Regions from separate parts of the Acidovorax sp. LjRoot129 genome, predicted to be linked through region 1. Evidence: riboswitches for the same ligand, from Rfam matches in the RefSeq annotation. Region 1 holds a riboswitch; the other holds the start of a gene.

The links. Region 1 has a riboswitch for S-adenosylhomocysteine ahead of ahcY (adenosylhomocysteinase). Riboswitches for the same ligand answer to the same signal wherever they lie in the genome.
Region 2: linked by a shared signal. The riboswitch ahead of metH (methionine synthase) and the one ahead of ahcY (adenosylhomocysteinase) in region 1 are both predicted to bind S-adenosylhomocysteine.

Annotation. Positions count from the first base shown of each region.
Region 1 is NZ_CAXUSE020000001.1:4,598,399-4,605,825, forward strand. Features, by position in the region: gene ACSQ3Q_RS20970 (23S rRNA (adenine(2030)-N(6))-methyltransferase RlmJ) at 1-161, shown strand, start outside; gene ACSQ3Q_RS20975 (septal ring lytic transglycosylase RlpA family protein) at 222-872, opposite strand; gene metF (methylenetetrahydrofolate reductase [NAD(P)H]) at 872-1,723, opposite strand; gene ACSQ3Q_RS20985 (TlyA family RNA methyltransferase) at 1,720-2,721, opposite strand; gene ahcY (adenosylhomocysteinase) at 2,924-4,360, opposite strand; S-adenosyl-L-homocysteine riboswitch at 4,430-4,509, opposite strand; gene ACSQ3Q_RS20995 (hypothetical protein) at 4,690-4,923, shown strand; gene ACSQ3Q_RS21000 (peptide chain release factor 3) at 5,041-6,672, shown strand; gene ACSQ3Q_RS21005 (hypothetical protein) at 6,975-7,427, shown strand, end outside.
Region 2 is NZ_CAXUSE020000001.1:230,698-238,124, reverse strand. Features, by position in the region: gene metH (methionine synthase) at 1-2,236, opposite strand, end outside; S-adenosyl-L-homocysteine riboswitch at 2,266-2,387, opposite strand; gene ACSQ3Q_RS01125 (hypothetical protein) at 2,422-3,174, opposite strand; gene ACSQ3Q_RS01120 (PACE efflux transporter) at 3,277-3,732, opposite strand; gene ACSQ3Q_RS01115 (LysR family transcriptional regulator) at 3,808-4,758, shown strand; gene ACSQ3Q_RS01110 (TonB-dependent siderophore receptor) at 5,034-7,184, shown strand; gene ACSQ3Q_RS01105 (MBL fold metallo-hydrolase) at 7,389-7,427, opposite strand, start outside.

The sequences.
Region 1 (7,427 bases):
CCGCGGGCGACATCAAGCGCCCCGGTCTTCCGGCCAGCGGCATGTTCCTGATCAACCCACCCTTCACCTTGAAGGCCGCGCTGAAGGCGTCCCTGCCGCAAATGGCAGAGCTGCTGGCGCAAGACAAGCACGCGACGCACACGCTCGAGTCCGGCGGTTAAGCACTGGCGCACGCCCCCTGCGGACGACCGCCGCGCGCAGCCGGCGTCCAGGGCACGCCGTCAGGGCTCGGGGCAATCCTGCTCGCCGTCCGGCAACGCAAACAGCTCCACAGGCTTGAGCCCGAGGCCGATCATTCCCAGCGCATCGGCGGCGGCCCGGCTCAGGTCGATGACCCTTTTGCCGGTGTGCGGGCCACGGTCGTTGATGCGAACCACGACCGTGCGTCCATTGACTTTGCTGCGCACGCAGACGAGGGAGCCGAAAGGCAGTGTGGGGTGCGCCGCGGTCAGTGCCCGCATGTCAAACAGCTCACCGCTGGCGGTGCGGCGCCGATGGAACTTGCCGCCATACCAGGAAGCCAATCCCACCTGGTCGGCCAGGGCGCGCGATGCCGAAGTGGCGGATACCAGACCTTCGGCAAGACCAGGGGCAGTCTCTTCGGCGGCGGGAATCGGGGGACGCAAGGGAGTATCTGAGGGCGCTACCTTGGCCGGTGCGGCGGGGCGGTGGACGGCTGCTGGCTTCTTGGCCTCAGGTGCCGGGCCGTGCGGCTTGTCTGCCACAGCAGGCTCGACGGACGCGCAGCCCGCCACCACCACACAGCAGGCCAGCGCCATCACCCGCACGCCCAGGACCCAGGCGGCAGCACATCCTGCGGCCGCCTGCTTTGCGGCGGCCCGACGCGGCGCGCGATCATCCCGCCGTTGCATCAGATCCCCAGCCTGCGACAGATCTCCAGCGTCGCAGTGCTCTGGTTCATCGTGTAGAAGTGCAGCGCCGGTACGCCCGCAGTGCGCAGCCGGTCGCACAGGTCGGTCACCACATCCAGGCCAAAGGCCTTGATGCTGGCCGTGTCGTCGCCGAAGGCCTGCAGGCGCAGGCGGATCCAGCGCGGGATCTCGGCGCCGCTGGCGTCTGCAAAGCGCATGAGCTGCGTGGAGCTCCCGATCGGCATGATGCCGGGCACTACCGGCACGTTGGCACCAAACCGCTCTGCGTCTTCCACAAAACGGAAATAGGCGTCGCTGTTGTAGAACAGCTGCGTGATGGCCGAGTCCGCCCCGGCACGCACCTTCGTCACATAGGCCTGCAAGTCCGCATCGGGCGATTTCGCCTGGGGGTGCACCTCGGGATAGGCCGCCACCTCGATGTGGAAATCGCGGCCGGTTTCTGCACGGATGAACGCCACCAGATCACTTGCGTAGTGAAACTCGCCCCCCGAGCCGTAGCCGCTGGGCAAATCGCCGCGCAGGGCCACCAAGCGCTTGACGCCCATGGCCTTGAGCGTGGCTAGCTGCTCCCGCACGGACTCGCGGGTGGCGCCGATGCAGGAGAAGTGCGACGCTGCACTCATGCCCTCGGCAAGAATTTCGCGCACAGCACCAAATGTGCCTTCCTGCGTAGAGCCCCCTGCGCCATAGGTGACCGAACAGAAATCCGGCTTCAGTGCGTACAGCTGCTGGCGCGCGGCGCGCAGCTTTTCGACGCCTTCGGGCGTCTTCGGGGGAAAGAACTCGAGGCTGACCGGAAAACCGGTGCCTTGTGCGTTACCAGCTGTCATGCAGCCCTCCTCGCATAAACAAAAAATTCACGGTTGCCGTCGCCGCCATCAATCGGGCTGGGGAGCCACTCGCTCACCGTCAATCCCGACTCGGCGCAGCAGTCGCGGATGCGTTTTTCGACCACCGCATACAGCGATTCGTCACGCACGATGCCGCCCTTGCCCACCTGTCCAGGCTGCAGTTCAAACTGCGGCTTGACCAGCATCAGCAGCGCGCCGCCTGCCTTGAGCAGCGGCACCAGGGCTGGCAGCACGAGGGTGAGCGAGATGAAGGACAGATCGCCGGTGACAAAGTCGAACGCGGGCGTGATGTCTACGGCTTCCCGCCCCGCCTGGCGCTGGCGCCGGGTGGGCACAACGCCCTCGGCCCGGGCACGGGCCTTGGCCGCGCGCTCGGCCTTGAAGGCCTCGACGTCCTGCTCCCTGGCGTCGTCGCTGTCGTCATACGCCTCGTCCACCTCGCCACCGTTGCGCATCCAGGCATACGGCGCCACGGGCAGGGTGTCGTTGTCGTCGACGTCGGTTTCCACGTGTTCGGACAACGCCTCCTCGCAGGCATCCTGCAGAGATTGGGCGGTCATGGCGCGGGCGTTCAGCCCTTCTACGCCCACGACGCGCGGGTCGTTGCGCAGGCGTTCGTGCAGTTGGCCGTGGCCCACGTCCACCCCGATCACCTGAACCGCGCCATGCTGCAGCAGGCAGTCAGTGAAACCGCCGGTGCTCTGACCGACGTCCAGGCAGCGCAAGCCGTCCACCGCGAGGCCTGTGGCCTTGAGCGCGCCCTCCAGCTTGAGGCCACCGCGCGAGAGGTACTTGGCCTCGGCGCCGTCCAGCAGCTCGACCTGGGCAATATCCGGAATGTCGTCGCCGTTCTTGGTCACCTTCTGCCAGGGCATGCCGGGCGACAGGCGCCATTGCACGCCTGCTGCAATGAGCCGCTGGGCTTGCGAGCGGGTCGCGGCATGGCCGCGCTCCACCAAATACACATCTGCGCGCATCGCGCCCATCCTTTTTTTTAATCAAATAGGCCGCCAGCGCTTGATTGATAAGCGTTGGTAGCTATTATTTTTATAGCAAACAAGCTACAGCAGGTTCAAGCCCCGCTGCCGACTGTGCATTCACGCTCAGGCGGGCTGACGGTGCCGAGGCCGTCGAAACGCCCTCCGAACCCGCACCCCCACCCGCCGCGCGCGCGCCCTATCAATAGCGGTAGGTGTCGGGCTTGTAGGGCCCTTGCTTTTGTACGCCGATGTACGCAGCCTGCGTATCGGTCAGCTCGGTCAGCTGCGCGCCGACCTTCTTCAGGTGCAGGCGGGCAACCTTTTCGTCCAGGATCTTGGGCAGCACGTACACCTTGCCGGCTTCGTAGTCGCCCTGCTTGGTGAACAGCTCGATCTGCGCGATCGTCTGGTTGGCGAACGAGCTGCTCATCACGAAGCTCGGGTGGCCCGTGGCGCAGCCCAGGTTCACCAGGCGGCCCTTGGCCAGCAGCGTGATGCGCTTGCCGTCCGGGAAGATCACGTGGTCCACCTGGGGCTTGATTTCTTCCCACTGGTACTTCTCGATCGACGCGACGTCGATCTCATTGTCGAAGTGGCCGATGTTGCAGACGATGGCCTCGTTCTTCATCGCCACCATGTGCTCGTGGCGGATCACGTCCTTGTTGCCGGTCGTGGTCACGAAGATGTCGGCCTTGTCGGCGGCGTATTCCATCGTCACGACCTTGAAGCCTTCCATCGCGGCCTGCAGGGCGTTGATGGGATCGATCTCGGTCACCCACACCTGGGCGCGCAGGGCAGCGAGCGCCTGGGCGCAGCCCTTGCCCACGTCACCATAGCCCGCCACCACAGCAACCTTGCCGGCGATCATCACATCGGTGGCGCGCTTGATGCCGTCCACCAGGGATTCGCGGCAGCCATACAGGTTGTCGAACTTGCTCTTGGTGACCGAGTCGTTCACGTTGATCGCGCGGAACAGCAGCGTGCCCTTGGCGGACATTTCGTTCAGGCGGTGCACGCCGGTCGTGGTCTCTTCGGTCACGCCGATGATCTCGGCCGACTTGCGGCTGTACCAGGTGGCGTCTTCGGACAGCTTCTTGCGGATGGAGGCGAACAGGATGCGCTCTTCTTCGCTGGCACCGTTGCCGGCCACCAGGGACGCGTCCTTCTCGGCGCGCTGGCCCAGATGCATCAGCAACGTGGCGTCGCCGCCATCGTCCAGAATCATGTTGGGGCCTTCGCCCGGCGTGCCCTTGGCACCGAAGTCGAAGATGCGGTGGGTGTAGTCCCAGTACTCTTCCAGCGACTCGCCCTTGACGGCAAACACCGGCGTGCCGCCCGCAGCAATGGCGGCGGCAGCGTGGTCCTGCGTGGAGAAGATGTTGCAAGAAGCCCAGCGCACATCAGCGCCCAGCGACTTCAAGGTCTCGATCAGCACAGCCGTCTGGATAGTCATGTGCAGCGAGCCGGTGATGCGGGCGCCCTTCAGGGGCTGGGCGGCAGCGAATTCCTCGCGGATCGCCATGAGACCGGGCATCTCGGTCTCGGCAATTGCGATTTCCTTGCGGCCCCAGGGGGCCAGGCCGATGTCGGTGATGACACAGTCGGTGTTGACGGGGGCGTTGACGCGTGCGTTCATGATGGTTTGCTCCAAAGCATGTTTGAAAAAACCACTCATCGGGGGATTGCCGGGGCTCACCACACGAGAAGTGGTTGAGCGTCGTTGCTAGATGACTCCGAGCCTCACGCCCCGCCAGTGCTGGGGACGCTGCAACGCTCCTCGGATTCCGGCATTTTATGACATCCCGCGAACCGGACCACCGCCGCCACCCAAAGGGGGCCATTTCGCACTTGTGTGTTGCCAGCGCTCCTACAGGCAGCCGCCGCATTGCTCGCTGTAATTCAAAGCGTGCTCCGGCCCCATCGCAAGCGCCGGCCTCCTCAACCTTACGCAGAAAGTGCTTACCCATGAAAAACCTCATTGCTCTGACCATCGTTGCGGCCAGTTTTGCCGGGCTGACAGCCTGCGACGTGAAGAAGACCCAGGAAGGCAACGTGACCGTGCCCAAGTACGAAGTGGAAAAGACCCAGTCGGGCGACGTCACGCTGCCCAAGTACGACGTGAAGACGCCCGACGTCAATGTGACCACTGAAAAGAAGGTCATTGAGGTTCCCAAAGTCGAGGTGACGCCCGCCAAGTAACTTCTGGCACAAGTGGGGCGCCGTCACGGCCCCCACTCCCTTGGCACACGGCGCAGGGATAATCGCGGGATTCCAGCTATTTATCGCGCTGCGCTTCTGTGCGCCGCCTCTGCCTGCATGTCCGCACCGTTCCTTGCCGAAACCCAGCGCCGCCGCACCTTTGCCATCATTTCCCACCCCGACGCGGGCAAGACGACGCTGACCGAAAAGCTGCTGCTGTTCTCGGGCGCAATTCAAATCGCGGGCGCCGTCAAGGGCCGCAAAGCCAGCCGCCACGCCACGTCGGACTGGATGGAAATCGAAAAGCAGCGCGGCATCTCGGTGGCCTCGTCGGTCATGCAGATGCTGTACCGCGAGCGCGTGATCAACCTGCTCGACACCCCGGGCCACAAAGACTTCTCTGAAGACACCTACCGCGTGCTCACCGCCGTCGACTCGGCGTTGATGGTGATCGACGCGGCCAACGGTGTGGAAGCGCAGACCCGCCGACTGATCGAGGTCTGCCGCCAACGCGATACGCCCATCATCACGTTCGTCAACAAGATGGACCGCGAAGTGCGCGACCCGCTGGACATCCTCGACGAAGTGGAGCGCGAACTGGGCATGCCCTGCTGCCCCATCACCTGGCCCGTGGGCCAGGGCAAGAGCTTTGGCGGCATCATCAACCTGCGCACGCAGACCATGACGGTGTTCACCCCTGGCAGCGACCGCGGCCCGAAAGACTTTGAGGTGGTGCCGCTGGCGGAAGCCGACCGGCTGCGCAAACGCTTTGGCCAGTCATTTGACGATGCACTGGAGAGCATGGAGCTGGCCGTGGGCGCCTCGGCAGCCTGGAGCCATGAAGACTTCCTGGCCGGCAAGCTCACACCCGTGTTCTTCGGCTCGGGGGTGAACAATTTCGGTGTGATGGAAGTGTTGGACGCCGTGGTCGACATGTCGCCGCCGCCGGGCCCGCGCGTGAGCACCCTCGAAGTGAACAAGCAGCCGGTCGTCAAGACCATCCAGCCCGAAGATGCAGGCTTTGCCGGCGTGGTGTTCAAGGTGCAGGCCAACATGGACGCCAACCACCGCGACCGCATCGCCTTCGTGCGCGTGGCGTCCGGCAAATACATGCCCGGCATGAAGCTCAAGGTGCAACGCACCGCCAAGGAGCTGCGTCCCACCTCGGTAGTCACCTTCATGTCGCAGCGCCGCGAGGCGGTGGAAGAAGCCTACGCGGGCGACATCATCGGCTTTACCACCCATGGCGGCGTGCAGCTGGGCGACACCATCACCGACGGCGCCAATTTGCAGTTCACCGGCCTGCCTTTCTTCGCGCCCGAGATGTTCATGACCGTGGTGCTCAAGAACCCACTGCGCACCAAGCAGCTGCAGCAGGGCCTGGCCCAGCTGGGCGAAGAAGGCGCGATCCAGGTCTTCAAGCCCGACGCTGGCGGCAACATGCTGCTCGGCGCCGTGGGCCAGCTGCAATTCGAAGTGGTACAGCACCGGCTCAAAGCGGAGTACGACGCCGATGTGCGCCTGGAGGGCTGCCAGTACACCGGGGCACGCTGGATCACTGCGGATACCCCGGCCGATTTGCGTGCCTTCACCGACGCTTACCCGCTGCGCCTGGCGCACGATGCGGCGGACACGCTGGCGTATCTCTGCACGTCACCGTATGACGTTCGGCTGGCGCAAGAGCGGTTTCCGAAGATTCATTTTCATCCGCTGCGGGAGCATGCGGGGTTGGCATTGCAGGGCGCTTGAATCTGGACATATTCTGTAACCAAGAAACAATTTCGACATTGCTTTGGCACGTAAAATGTTTCCGCAGTTCAACGTCACTTTGTGACCGCAGAGCAAATCACTGATTAACTGATTGAATTTATCCAGGATAGTCGACGAGACTGCGAAGTACCACCAGCCTTAAGCACCCTGCATAGGGATGGCAGGCAAGAAAATCGATCTACCTGTTCGAGTCCATTCACTCAGCAATATTCATTCTTCAGTTACGCCGCGAGGTGCTGCACTGCCATACGTCGCACCGTGGCGTTGCCACAGACATCACTGTGGCTAACTACATTTTCTTATCACAAAGTTATTCTATGCCGCAGAAAAGCATTGTGGCGCCAACTCTTTCAAATGACCGGTTTCCCTGGCATCCATTTACGGTATTCCTGGGACTCTTGGTGCTGGTGTATGGCAGCTGGTTCATAGCATTCTGGCCTGGCGTTCTTGGCGAGGATAGTCTAGCGATACTGCGCGAGATCGAGAACCCGTCTAAACATCACTCAGGCAAGCCAGATTTCTGGTTCGCATTTGTACGCCTCATGTACGAAAGTACTCGACGTGTCGAGGTGCCGATAGCATTCCAGCTGACATTTACCGCTTGTGTTTTCGCGCGGCTTTTGGCTTGGCAATGGCAACACGATCTTCCGAAAATTGCGGTAGTGCTATTGCTACTGGTCTGTGCCGCTCCTCAGATGGTGTACTTCGCCGGATCGCTTTATCCGGACGGTATT
Region 2 (7,427 bases), 4.4 Mb from region 1:
TGCCGCTGCTCTTGGGTGCGATGAAATCAGCCAGGCAGCGGCTGGGGCGCGTCACGCCGTCGATGACGTGTTTTTCGGTCTGCTGGCGCAGGCCATACCAGGTCATCAGCACCTGGGTGCGCGATTCGTCGGTATAGAACTCGATGTCGTCGTCGTTCACGCTGTTGGCGGGATACAGGCCCATCACGCCGCTGGCGGTGAGCCACCGGCCTTCGATGATTTTCTTGAGCATGGCCTGCGCATCGGCAAACACGCGCGTGGCTTCCACGCCCACCACCGCGTCGGTCAGGATCGCGGGGTACGGGCCGGCCAGGTCCCAGGTCTGGAAGAACGGCCCCCAGTCGATGTACTTGGCCAGCTCGGCCAGGTCAAAGTTCTTGAACACGCGGCGGCCCAGCGCGCGCGGCACGGTGGGCTGGAACGCAGCCCAGTCCACCGGCGTCTTATTGGCGCGGATCTTGGCCAGCGACCACAGCGGTGTCTGCTTCTTGTTGGCGTGCTGCGTGCGCACCTTGTCGTAGTCGGCGTTGAGCTCTTGCACGTAGCTGTCCACGCCATCGCCCAGCAGGCTCTGGGCCACGCTCACGCTGCGCGAGGCGTCGGGCACATAGACCACAGGGCCTTCGTAATGCGGCGCAATCTTGACGGCGGTGTGCACGCGCGAGCAGGTGGCGCCGCCGATGAGCAGCGGGATCTTCTTGATGCGAAAGTGGTCGTCCTTCTGCATCTCGCCAGCCACGTACTGCATCTCTTCTAGGCTGGGGGTGATGAGGCCCGACAGGCCGACGATGTCCGCACCCTCGACCTTGGCGCGCGCCAAAATTTCGTGGCAGGGCACCATCACGCCCATGTTCACCACCTCGAAGTTGTTGCACTGCAAGACCACGGTGACGATGTTCTTGCCGATGTCGTGCACGTCGCCCTTGACGGTGGCGATGATGATCTTGCCCTTGCTGCGCACGTCGCGCCCGGCCAGCTCGTCCAGGCGCTTTTCTTCCTCGATGTACGGAATCAAATGCGCCACGGCGGACTTCATCACGCGCGCGCTTTTGACCACCTGGGGCAGGAACATCTTGCCGGCACCGAACAAATCGCCCACGACGTTCATGCCGTCCATCAGCGGGCCTTCGATCACGTGCAGTGGGCGCCCGCCCTTGGCCAGGATCTCGCGGTAGGCCTCTTCGGTGTCTTCGACGATGAAATCGGTGATGCCGTGCACCAGCGCGTGCGACAGGCGCTCGCCCACCGTCTTGGGGTTTTCGGGCGTGCCGCGCCATTCGAGCCGCTTGCTCTCGTCCTTGGCGCCGCTCTTGGCGGTTTCGGCGATCTCGACCAGGCGCTCGCCGGCGTCGGGGCGGCGGTTGAGCACCACGTCTTCCACGCGCTCCCGCAGCACGGGCTCCAGGTCGTCGTACACGCCCACCATGCCCGCGTTGACAATGCCCATGTCCATGCCAGCTTGAATGGCGTGGTACAGGAACACGGTGTGGATGGCCTCGCGCACCGGGTCGTTGCCGCGGAAGCTGAACGACACGTTGCTGACCCCGCCCGACACCTTGGCGCCCGGCAGGTTCTGCTTGATCCAGCGCACGGCCTCGATGAAATCAACGGCGTAGTTGTTGTGCTCTTCAATGCCGGTAGCCACGGCAAAGATGTTGGGGTCAAAGATGATGTCTTCGGGCGGGAAGCCCACTTCGTCGACCAGGATGCGGTAGGCACGCTCGCAGATTTCGATCTTGCGAGCGTAGGTGTCGGCCTGGCCCTGCTCGTCAAAGGCCATGACCACTGCTGCGGCCCCGTAGCGCTTGACCAGCTTGGCCTGGTGCTTGAAGGCGTCCACGCCCTCCTTCATGCTGATCGAGTTGACGATGCCCTTGCCCTGGATGCAGCGCAGCCCGGCCTCGATCACCTCCCACTTGGAGCTGTCCACCATGATCGGCACGCGCGCGATGTCGGGCTCGGACGCGATCAGCTGCAGAAAACGCACCATGGCCGCCTTGCTGTCGAGCATGGCCTCGTCCATGTTGATGTCGATGACCTGCGCGCCGTTCTCCACCTGCTGGCGCGCCACGGCCAGGGCCTCTTCGTACTGGCCGTTGAGGATCATGCGCGCGAATGCCTTGGAGCCGGTGACGTTGGTGCGCTCGCCGATGTTGACGAACAGCGTGCCCTCGCCAATGGAGACAGGCTCCAGGCCGGACAACTTCATGGGGGGGACGACGGACAGATCGGACATAGGCTCACCTGCGCAGGAACAGCAATGGATACAGGTGAGCGTCGTTGCGGTGGGGCTGGGAGCCTGTTCAAGCGATCGAACGGCTCTTCTTGTGTGCCCAAGCCTGACGGCCCCGTCGGGGTGAGGGGCCGCTGCAACGCTCCTTGGGCAACCGCGGATTTTACCGGGCCGCGCTCTGAGGCCCGTCAGCGCACCGGCAGGAACTGCAGGAAGGTCCCGCCCACGATCCCCTGCACGTAGCTGATCGCCGCGCGCCGGTACTTTTCGGTCGTGAAGACGGCCAGCAGGTCGAGCCGCGCGATGATCTTGCCGAACTCGCGCTCAAAGCTCAGGTTGCGGCCGTGGGGGCCGATCTCGTCGGCCCACAGCAGGGGCTGGCCCTGGGCATTGCGGCGCTGGGCCAGCAGCCAGACGGCGCTTTCCACGTTGCGCGCTGCGTTGTAGACGTGCTGGGCGTCGATGCCGTCGAGCAAGAAGAACTCAGTCTTGCCGCCATGGGCGGTGATGACCATGTCGGCCGTGGCATGGATGAAGGCGGCCACGCGGTCGCCCACGAACTCGGGCGCCAGCGCCAGGCCCATCGCGGCGATGTCGCGGCGGCCTTGCAGCGGGGCCCAGGGCTGGCGCTGCACGATGGCCGCACGCACCTGGTCGATGGCGTGTTCACGGCTGACGGCGCTGGTCTTGCGCCATTCGGCAGGGTTGCGCCGGTAGAGCTTGTCCATGAGGCGGAACAGGCCCTCAAGGTTCTCTTGCATGGCCAGCGTGGCCATGCGGTTGGCGTCGGACTGGGCCATCTCCACCGGCGATGCCGAAGCGCCCTTGACCTCCCCGCGCGGCGTGGGCGCATTGCCGGCGCAACCGGCCAGCAAGGCACCACACAGCGACCAAGCCACCGCCCGAGTCGAAGAAGTGGAGGAAGAGGAACGCCCATGCATGGGCGCGGATTATGGGCCGGCCCTGCCGCTGCGCAAGGCTTGCGCAGCGGCCAAGGCCCGTCGTGACAATGTTTGACGGTGGTTCGCCGATGGCCCGCAGCTTCAGGCGGGCGCCATGGCCGAGGCCGGCAACCCGAACAGGTGGTCGAACACCCAGTTGAAGACAAAGGTGTAGCAAAGGAAGAACACGATCAGCCCCAGGTCCATCACAAACGCGTGCCACAGGCTGATGTCAAACCACCAGGCGAACAGCGGCACCAGGGTGAAGACCAGGCCACCCTCAAACCCGATGGCGTGCGCGATGCGGCGCGCGATGCTGCGCCCGCGCACCGCCTGGCGCGCCTCCCAGCGCTCGAAGGCCCAGTTGAAGGCGATGTTCCACACCACCGCGATCGCCGAGGCGGCCACGGCCACCACGCTGGAATGGCCCGCGCCCTGGCCCGTGAGCAGCGCCAATCCCGCCGTAGCCGCCGCGATGGCGATGAGCTCGTACAGGGTCACGTAGATCAGGCGGCGCCGGATGCCATGAAGCCGAAACAGGGTGGGTTGCTTGTCCATGCAGGCACTGTATGTGCCGCCGTCTGACATATAAAGTCAGCTTCTTTCAGATTTATTGATAGGTTGCAGCACACCATGGCCTTCAATTCCGACAGCGTGCAGGTCTTTCTGGCCGTGCTGGACCAGGGTTCCTTCTCGGCCGCGGCCCGGTCGCTGTCGCGGGTGCCGTCGGCCGTCAGCATGACCATTGCCCACCTGGAGGCCGAGCTCGACGTGCTGCTGTTTGACCGCGCTGGCCGCGAGCCGCGCCCTACCGCTGCGGCGCGGGCGCTGGAGCCGCAGGCGCGGCTGCTTGCAGGGCAGTTGCAGCAGCTCAACGCCCAGGCGCTGGCGCTGACCCAGGGGCTGGAAGAGCGCATCACCCTGGCCATCGCACCCGAGCTGCTGGCAGCGCGCTGGACGGGGCCGCTGGCGGCCCTGGCGCTGGAATATCCGTTGCTGCAGGTGGAGGTGCTGGCCGCTCCGCAGGTGGATGCGCTCGCGCTGCTGCACAGCGGGCGCGCCCAGCTGGCGCTGGTGTTCGAGCGCCCCAGCATCGACGGGCGCGAGGGCTTCCAGGAAGTGGGCACCGAGACCCTGGTGGCCGTGATGGCGCCCGACCACCCGGTGCTGGCCGGCGCGCGCGCTGCGGCACAGGCGCGGGGCGAGCCGCCTGAGAGCGCCCTGCTGCGCGAGGAGCACCTGACCACCACCCGCCAGATCGTGGTGGCCAGCCGCGACCTGGCGCAGACCGACCCGCGGTTTGTGTTTGCCCGCCACCACTGGCGCACCGACAACCACCTGGCCGCGCTGGGCTTGATCGAGGCCGGCCTCGGCTGGGGCTGGCAACCGCAGGCGCTGGTGCAGCCGCGCATTGCCGCGGGCACGCTGGTGAAGATGCCGTTTGAGAACCTGAGCAACGGGGCGGCGCTGTGGGTGGACGTGGTGTGGTCCAAGGAGCGCCCGCAGGGCCTGGGCGCTGCGCGGTTTGTGGCGCTGATGAAAACGGCGTCTGCCGCTGCGGCCGCCACAACGACGCAGCGCTGAGCCCTTCCGGCATCGCCCTGGCCTGCATTGGACGTAGCAGCAGACCCGCGATCCCGGCGAAGTGGATGGACGGCGATGAAAGCGAATGCGAATTAGTTGTATTTAAAGTTATGATGACGGCCCTCCGCCGTGTTTCATCGCCAAGCCCGCCTTTTCACCGCGCTTTCACCTTCTCGGCGCGCCGGCCGATCCGCCCCGGCGTTGGGCCGACCTCCCCGGACACCCGCCCGCGCCGCCATGGCCCCCACCACTTTTCGCATTTCCTCTTCGTCACCATGCATCCCCTGATTCACCGGCCCGCCCAGACCACGGCCATCGCGCGCGCCGCCCTTGCGCTGTGCGCGCTCTCCACCGCCGCAGCCTCGATGGCCCAGACGGCCCCAGCGGCGGACCCTGCCGCCACCAGCCCCGCCGCGCTGTCGGAAGTGCAGGTGCGCGACACATCCGCCACCCAGGGCTACCAAGGCGCACAGCGCAACACGGCCGCGACGCGCACTGACACGCCGCTGATCGAAACCCCGCAAGCTGTGCGCGTGGTGCCGCAACAGTTGATGGAAGACCTGGGCGCCACGCGCCTGGCCGACACCGTGGACTACGTCAGCGGCATCACCCGCCTGAACGACTTTGGCGGCACGTGGGACAACTACGCGATCCGCGGCTTCAGCAACACCGACGGCGGCCAGCTGCTCAACGGCTTTGCATCCAACCGCGGTTATGGCCCGCAGCGCGACATTGCTTCGGTTGAGCGCATTGAATTTTTGAAAGGCCCGGCGGCCGCGCTGTACGGCAGCAGCGAACCCGGCGGCACGCTCAACATCGTCACCAAAAAGCCGCAATTCGCCGCGGCCCACAAGGCGGGCGTGCAGGTGGGCGGCCAGGGCTATCGCCGTGCCACGCTCGACACCACCGGGCCGCTGGGCGCCAACGTGGCCTACCGCCTGAACGTGGCAGCCGAAGAAGGCGCCAGCCGCACCGCCCTGGTGGACAACCGCAAGCTGGTGGTGGCCCCGTCCCTCACCTGGAACCTGGGCGCCAACACGGTGCTGAACTACGAGGCGGAGTTCATCCGCATCCGCACGCCGCTGGACCGGGGCATCGTGCAGGTGCGCGGCAACGTGGGCGCGCTGCCGTCCGACCGCTACCTGGGCGACCCCAGCCGCGAGAACCTGCATGTCAACGGCGACACGCACCAGGTGACGCTGGACCACGACCTGGGCCGGGGCTGGCGCACGCGCTTGGGCGCGTCGTACCGCGAAACGGACCTGGTTGGCCCGGCCATCGACCTCACGGGCGCGCTGGCTGCCGACGGCCGCACCCTAACGCGCCGCGACAGCTGGCGCAGCCTGCCAGCGCGCGATGCATCGCTGCAGGGCGAGGTCGAAGGCAAGCTGCAAGCGGGCGGCTTCAGCCACACCGTGCTGGCCGGCGTGGAGACCTCGCGCCTGACCGCCGCGCAAGACATCCGCTACTCCAGCCTGGCCACCCAGCCGTTTGCCATCGACATCTACAACCCGGTCTACAACCAGCCCGTGGGCAACCTCACGCCGGGCTTTGACCTGGTGGACAAGACCCGCGCCACGGGCCTGTTTGTGCAAGACCAGATCGACCTGTCCGAAAAATGGAAGCTGCTGGCCGGCGTGCGTTTTGACCGCTTCCACCAGGACAGCGAAAACCGCCTGGCCGCCAGCCGCCAGGTGCAGGAGCACTCGGCCGCCACGCCGCGCATCGGGCTGACCTACCTCGTCAACCCGAACACGTCGATTTATGCCTCGGCCGGGCGATCCTTCCGCCCCAATGCGGGCACGGACGAAAGCGGCAAAGCGTTCGACCCGCAAAAGGGCCAGGCGCTGGAGCTGGGCGCCAAGTGGCAGTCGGCCGACCAGCGCCTGAACGCCAGTGTGGCGCTGTTCGACATCCGCAAGACCAACGTGCTCACGCGCAGCCCCACCAACGCCAACTTCAGCATTGCGGCGGGCGAGGTGCAAAGCCGCGGCCTGGAGCTGGACGTGGCCGGGCAGCTCGACGCGCATTGGCGCATGACCGCCAACTTCGCCTACACCGACACCGAGGTAACCCGCGACAACAACGCCGCCCTGCTGGGCAAGCGCCTGCTGAACGTGCCGCGCGTGAGCGCCGGGCTGTTTGCCATCCGCGAAGACCAGGCGCCCTGGGGCGGCCGCTACGGCGTGGGCGGCGGCCTGGTGCATGTGGGCGAGCGCACGGGTACCGCCACCGACACCTACCGCCTGCCCGCCTACACCACGGCGCGCATCACCGGCTACTGGCAGATCGACAAGCGCACGCGCCTGACGCTGGACGTGCACAACCTGTTCAACAAGACCTACACCACCGCCTCGTGGGGCGCGCTCACCGTCATTCCGGGGCCGGCGCGGCAGGTGGTGGCCGGAGTGCAAGTAGCTTTTTAGGTCAAATTTAGGCCTAGGGACCCTCTGCACGAACCAGCGCGCCGTGTGCACCTGCGGCCTCGGGCGGTCTGCTGCGTTGCAAATGCTCGCAATAGCTGCGGCTATTGCTGCGCTTTGCGCCTAGCAGCCCATCCCGATCCGCAGCGCACACTTGACCAGCTTGATCCGTCCAGAGGATCCCTAGCGCTTGATCCATAAGCGCTATTAGCTATCTATTTTATAGCAAACAGGTTCAGCCGCCGG